DNA from 2 places in the Enterobacter sp. CFEC122 genome. Region 2 is predicted to be linked to the other one. Evidence: riboswitches for the same ligand, from Rfam matches in the RefSeq annotation. Region 2 holds a riboswitch; the other holds the start of a gene.
The links. A riboswitch is a leader RNA that binds a small molecule or an ion and turns the genes downstream of it on or off. The one in region 2 is predicted to bind thiamine pyrophosphate.
Positions count from the first base shown of each region.

Region 1: it holds a riboswitch for thiamine pyrophosphate, as region 2 does, so the genes downstream of both, thiC (phosphomethylpyrimidine synthase ThiC) here and thiM (hydroxyethylthiazole kinase) in region 2, are expected to answer to the same signal.

Region 1 covers NZ_JBRIQR010000039.1:32,820-36,281, reverse strand. Annotated here, with positions in the region: gene hemE (uroporphyrinogen decarboxylase) at 1-187, opposite strand, end outside; gene nudC (NAD(+) diphosphatase) at 226-999, opposite strand; gene ACVCAM_RS21320 (Rsd/AlgQ family anti-sigma factor) at 1,095-1,580, shown strand; TPP riboswitch at 1,635-1,743, shown strand; gene thiC (phosphomethylpyrimidine synthase ThiC) at 1,823-3,462, shown strand, end outside.
Region 2 covers NZ_JBRIQR010000007.1:98,500-101,961, reverse strand. Annotated here, with positions in the region: gene ACVCAM_RS07175 (YadA C-terminal domain-containing protein) at 1-362, opposite strand, end outside; TPP riboswitch at 978-1,074, shown strand; gene thiM (hydroxyethylthiazole kinase) at 1,110-1,880, shown strand; gene thiD (bifunctional hydroxymethylpyrimidine kinase/phosphomethylpyrimidine kinase) at 1,877-2,677, shown strand; gene ACVCAM_RS07160 (GntR family transcriptional regulator) at 2,720-3,462, shown strand, end outside; gene ACVCAM_RS07155 (PfkB family carbohydrate kinase) at 3,440-3,462, opposite strand, start outside.

The DNA of each region.
Region 1 (3,462 bases), on a different contig from region 2:
GCTGGAGCGTCACTTCACAGGCCAGCTCGGCGTTTTTGCACAGCGACATAAAATCGCCCGCCTGCGCGCGCGTGGCTTTGTACTCTGGCAGATAGCGTCCCGCCTGGCGCATCATCCACACCGGGGTGACATCAACGGGCTGGCGCAGCAGCGCACGCAGATAACGATCGTTCTTCAGTTCGGTCATTTTTGCAGTTCCTTAAGCGTCATGGCCTCAGTGTAACACTACTCATACTCGGCCCGACACATCGCTACGGTATCTTCTATCAGCCGGCGCGCCACGGTACCCGGTGGGGGGAGCAGCGGTAGATCGTCATAGCGATACCAGTTCGCATCCAGCAGCTCTTTCTGATCGATAACGATCTCGCCGCTGTCATAGTCGGCCATAAAGGCCGTCATCAGCGACTGCGGGAACGGCCACGGCTGGGAGGTGACGTAGCGCAGGTTCTTCACTTTGATTCCGCTCTCTTCCATCACCTCGCGCGCCACTGCCTGCTCCAGCGTTTCGCCCACTTCGACGAACCCGGCCAGCACGGTATGAATGCCGTTGCGATGGCGGGTATGCTGTGCAAGCAAAATAGAGTCATCCCGACGGATAGCGACGATAATGCACGGCGCAATTTGTGGGTAATAACGTTCGCGGCAGTGGCTGCAGAGCATCGCCCACTCGGTTTTACTCGGGTGCATGGTATGGCCGCAATAGCCGCAGTATTTGTGCGAACGGTAAAACTCCGCCAGCTGCACGCCCCGCCCCGCCAGCTGGAACAGGCCTACGTCCAGATCCAACACCTGGCGAACGGATCCCATATCCAGACGACGCGATTGTTGGATCAACCACACGGGTTCACCCTGCCACTCGCCGATCTTCAGCGCAGGCTGGCCCACGAGATCGAACGTTTCCGCCGCACCATAGGGCAGCTCTCCACCGGGCAACCATAATTTTTGTTCGTGACTGACGATCCACCAACCCAGATCTGATTTTTCAATAATACGATCCATATCTATTGCACTACCTTCGCTTCACTGACATGTTGTTAGCACTGTGGTTACATTCTGGATGAGCAGATTCAATCCTACACTTTGCGGAGTCGACCATGTTAAACCAGCTAGAAAGCCTGACTGAGCGCGTTAGAGGAAGTAACAAACTGGTGGATCGCTGGCTACATGTGCGCAAGCATCTACTCGTGGCTTATTACAATCTGGTCGGTCTTAAGCCTGGCAAAGAATCGTTTATGCGGCTGAATGAAAAAGCGCTGGATGATTTTTGTCAGAGCCTGGTCGACTACCTGTCCGACGGCCATTTCAATATTTATGAACGCATTATCCGCGAAATGGAAGGGACAACGCCGTATTTAGCGGCCAGCAAACTTTGTCCGCTGCTGGAAGCCAACACCCAGCAGATCATGGATTACTACGATTCCACGCTTGAGAACGCCATCGATCACGATAACTATCTTGAGTTCCAGCAGGCGCTTTCCGACCTTGGCGAAGCGCTGGAAGAGCGATTCACGCTGGAAGATAAGCTGATTAGCCTCGTCCTGGACGCCAGCCCCGAAGATAACATCGCGCGCCCGGCTTGAGTTCTTAATCGTTAACGAGTAATTTACAACCATTCGCCCCTCTCACGAGGGGGATTTTTCTTGTCGGAGTGCCCAGAGCGAAAGCCGGGCTGAGACCGTTAATTCGGGATCCGCGGAACCTGATCAGGCTAATACCTGCGAAGGGAACAAGAGTCACACTGCTGTTGTATCGCCCCCCGGGCGATCCTCTCTTGCTTCATCCGTCGTCTGACAAGCCATGTCCTTCACTTTTGGAATGAGCTATGTCTACTGCAAAACTGACCCGCCGCGAACAGCGTGCACAGGCCCAACACTTCATCGACACCCTGGAAGGCACCGCTTTCCCGAACTCGAAACGCATCTACATTTCCGGCTCGCAGGCCGATATCCGCGTCCCGATGCGCGAAATCCAGCTCAGCCCGACGCTTATCGGCGGCAGCAAAGAGAATCCGCAGTATGAAGACAACGAAGCCGTGCCGGTGTATGACACCTCCGGCCCGTACGGCGATCCTGATGTGGCTATTAACGTCCAGCAGGGTCTGGCAAAGCTGCGCCAGCCGTGGATAGAGGCGCGTAACGACTGCGAAGAACTGAGCGTACGCAGTTCTGCATACACCAAAGAACGCCTGGCCGACGACGGTCTGGACGCGCTGCGCTTTACCGGCCTGCTGACGCCAAAACGCGCCAGAGCGGGCAAATGCGTGACGCAGCTGCACTACGCCCGCCAGGGGATCGTCACGCCGGAGATGGAGTTCATCGCCATCCGCGAGAACATGGGCCGCGAGCGTATCCGCAGCGAAGTGCTGCGCTACCAGCACCCGGGCGAAGGCTTTGGCGCACGCCTGCCGGCGAACATCACGCCGGAGTTTGTGCGTGACGAAGTGGCCGCAGGCCGCGCGATCATCCCCGCCAACATTAACCACCCGGAATCCGAGCCGATGATTATCGGCCGCAACTTCCTGGTGAAGGTCAACGCTAACATCGGTAATTCGGCCGTCACCTCCTCCATCGAAGAAGAGGTTGAAAAGCTTGTCTGGTCAACGCGCTGGGGCGCGGACACGGTAATGGATCTCTCCACCGGCCGCTATATTCACGAAACCCGCGAATGGATCCTGCGTAACAGCCCGGTTCCGATTGGCACCGTCCCGATTTATCAGGCGCTGGAGAAGGTCAACGGCATTGCCGAAAACCTCACCTGGGAAGCGTTCCGCGACACGCTGCTGGAGCAGGCGGAACAGGGCGTGGACTACTTCACCATTCACGCGGGCGTGCTGCTGCGCTACGTGCCGATGACCGCGAAGCGTCTGACCGGCATCGTCTCGCGCGGCGGTTCGATCATGGCGAAGTGGTGCCTCTCCCATCACCAGGAGAACTTCCTCTACGAACACTTCCGCGAGATCTGCGAAATCTGCGCCGCTTACGATGTCTCTCTGTCGCTGGGCGACGGCCTGCGCCCGGGCTCCATCCGCGACGCCAACGACGAAGCGCAGTTTGCCGAGCTGCACACGCTGGGCGAACTGACCAAAATCGCCTGGGAGTATGACGTGCAGGTGATGATTGAAGGCCCGGGCCACGTGCCGATGCAGATGATCCGCCGCAACATGACCGAAGAGCTGGAGCACTGCCACGAAGCGCCGTTCTACACGCTGGGGCCGCTGACCACCGACATCGCGCCGGGCTATGACCACTTCACGTCAGGCATTGGGGCGGCGATGATCGGCTGGTTCGGCTGCGCCATGCTCTGCTACGTGACGCCGAAAGAGCACCTCGGCCTGCCTAACAAAGAGGACGTGAAACAGGGGCTGATCACCTACAAGATTGCCGCCCACGCGGCGGATCTGGCGAAAGGCCATCCGGGCGCGCAAATCCGTGATAACGCCATGTCGAAGGCGCGCTTTGAATT
Region 2 (3,462 bases):
ATGATTGTTTGAACTGCTTTGTTATCGTCGACTTTCTGATTAAGGATAGCGTTAGCTTGAGTGTTAGCGTTTACGCCATCTTGAGCGGTGTTAGCTGTATCTTGTGCTTTATTAATAGCTGTATTTGCTCTGTCAATATCGCCCTGAAGGTTATAGATTTGCCCGTCTTGCTTAATGTTACTCCCCTCGATGTTATCAAGGTTATAGGCGGTTTTATCGGTACCCTGAATTTGAATGTGAGCACCTGGATTATTGACGTTATCGTCAAGGTTTACGTTTACTTCCGCTGCATTTGCGGTATTCATTGAACCAGCGAACACAAAACCAAAAACAGCGATAGCTGTTGTATTTAAATAGTTCATTTTAAAGCTCTCATCATCACTACAAGAAAAAATAAAGTAAGGGCGCTATCCTGGCGGGAAGATACAACGTCTTGTTATATCTGAATTAATTCACGATTAACGGTGGAAATTTTGGTTTGATAACTTATTTCGTAACGTGCAGTAACTATCTATGAATGTGTAATTTTGATTATTGATCTAAATCATAAATAGCAGGAATAGCTAAACGAGTCGATCCAGAAAGACCTGGCGTAATAATCTTATAATACAATAAGATAGCCTTTCATAATGGATGAGAGTGAAATTAGATATAAAACACCAATACATTAATTGTATTTAAGTGTTTTGATTAAAATGGGTTAATAATACACATAACAGTTTATGTAAATTTATGGGTTTTTGCCGATTATTTATTATCGAACCTTTCGTCAGCTTCGAATGAAAATGAAATCAGCTCATTTTTGTTCCGGGATATACCAGGAAAAAATATTTATGTTGAAGATGCTAGCGAAAACGTGTTTAGGGAGATTCATAACGCGAACGCTGCCGTGATAAATCAAAACTCCTTGCGCCTGGCCAGTGGCCACGGTTACACTGATTGAGAACATTGATTTTAATAAATCATTGTTTTAAAAGTATTTTGACTCGGGGTGCCCTTCTTTGTGAAGGCTGAGAAATACCCGTATTACCTGATCTGGATAATGCCAGCGTAGGGAAGTCAGATGCCTTCCCGGTCATCGCTTCTTCACGCAAGGCAGGAGCGAACCCATGCAGCCTGACCTGCTCGATTTACACGTTTTACACCACTTCCGAACCCGTTCTCCGCTGACCCACTGTATGACGAATGACGTCGTACAGACCTTTACGGCCAACGTTTTGCTGGCACTGGGCGCATCTCCGGCGATGGTGATCGAGGCCGAAGAGGCCGAGCAGTTTGCCGCGATAGCCGATGCGCTGCTGGTTAACGTTGGCACGCTGACCGCGCTGCGCGCCCAGTCGATGCGTCGTGCGATTGAAAGTGCGGTAGCGGCAGGCAAACCCTGGACGCTGGACCCGGTTGCCGTGGGTGCCCTGGCGTTCCGCACCCGGTTTTGCCATCAAATCCTTGCCCTGAAACCGGCCGCCATTCGCGGCAATGCTTCCGAAATCCTTGCCCTCGCCGGGATGAGCGCGGGCGGGCGCGGCGTCGATACGACCGATACCGCCGCCAGCGCGGTGCCTGCTGCCCAGGCGCTGGCACGGCAGATCAATACGATTGTGGTGGTCACCGGCGAGGTAGACTACATCACGGACGGGCAACGCACCCGAACGGTTACCGGCGGTGACCCGCTGATGACGCGCGTGGTGGGCACCGGGTGCGCGCTCTCTGCCGTTGTGGCGGCGAGCTGCTCGCTGCCGGGTGACCGGCTGGATAACATCGCCGCCGCCTGCGGATGGATGAAGCGGGCCGGAACGGTGGCCGTTGCGCACTCGCGCGGCCCGGGCAGTTTTGCCAGCGCGTTCCTCGACGCGCTCTATACGCTGGAGGAGCAGTCATGAAGCGGATTAACGCCCTGACCATTGCCGGCACCGATCCCAGCGGCGGCGCGGGTATCCAGGCAGACCTGAAAACCTTCTCGGCGTTGGGCGCGTACGGCTGCTCGGTCATCACCGCGCTGGTGGCGCAAAACACGTGCGGCGTGCAGTCGGTCTACCGCATCGAGCCAGATTTTGTTGCCGCGCAGCTGGATTCGGTGTTCAGCGACGTGCGTATTGATACCACCAAGATCGGCATGCTGGCCGAAACGGACATTGTGGAAGCGGTGGCCGAACGGCTTAAGCGCTATCAGGTGCAAAACGTGGTGCTGGATACCGTCATGCTGGCAAAAAGCGGCGATCCGCTGCTCTCCGCCTCCGCCGTCGAGACGCTGCGCAATAAGCTGCTGCCGCAGGCAGCGCTCATCACGCCCAATCTTCCGGAAGCCGCCGCGCTGCTGGGCGCGCCGCACGCGCAAACTGAACGGGAAATGAAAGAGCAGGGCAATGCGCTGCTGGCGATGGGCTGCGGGGCGGTGCTGATGAAGGGCGGGCATCTTGATGATCCGGAAAGTCCGGACTGGCTCTTTACCCGCGACGGCGAAGTACGCTTTACCGCGCCGCGCGTGCAGACCAAAAATACCCACGGCACGGGCTGTACGCTCTCGGCCGCACTGGCGGCGCTGCGCCCACGTCATGAAAGCTGGGCCGATACGGTTAGCGAAGCAAAAGCCTGGCTCTCGGCGGCACTGGCAAAAGCCGATACTCTGGAAGTCGGTCACGGTATTGGGCCGGTACACCATTTTCATGCATGGTGGTAAGCCAGTATACTGGCAGAATACATCACGCCTGAGAAAACAGAGATGGAACAAGCGCATACCCGGTTAATCGCTCAACTGAATGAACGGATCGCCGCGCCCGATAACACGCCGCTGTACCTGAAGTTTGCCGAAACGGTAAAAAACGCGGTGCGCAGCGGGGTGCTGGAGCACGGGAATATTTTGCCCGGCGAGCGCGATCTGAGCCAGTTGACCGGGGTGTCGCGCATTACCGTGCGTAAAGCGATGCAGGCGCTGGAAGAAGAGGGCGTGGTGACGCGCGCCCGTGGCTATGGCACGCAAATCAACAATATCTTCGAATATTCGCTTAAAGAGGCGCGCGGTTTTTCCCAGCAGGTGGTGCTGCGCGGCAAGAAGCCGAATACGCTCTGGGTCAACAAGCGGGTGGTGAAGTGTCCGGAAGAGGTGGCCAACCACCTGTCGATCTCCCCGGACAGCGAGGTCTTTTTGCTCAAGCGCATTCGCTATGTCGATGACGATGCGGTGTCGATTGAAGAGTCCTGGGTCCCCGTCGGGTTAATTCCCGACCCGGATGCGATTGGCATTTCGCTCTATGACTACTTCCGCAGTCAGAATATCTACCCGCAGCGCACCCGCTCAAGGGTGAGCGCCCGCATGCCCGACAGCGAGTTTCAGGCGCACATTAAGATGGACGAAAAAATACCGGTGCTGGTGATCAAGCAGGTCGCACTTGACCAGCAGCATCGGCCGATTGAGTACAGCATCAGCTACTGTCGCAGCGATCTATACGTCTTTGTGTGCGAGGA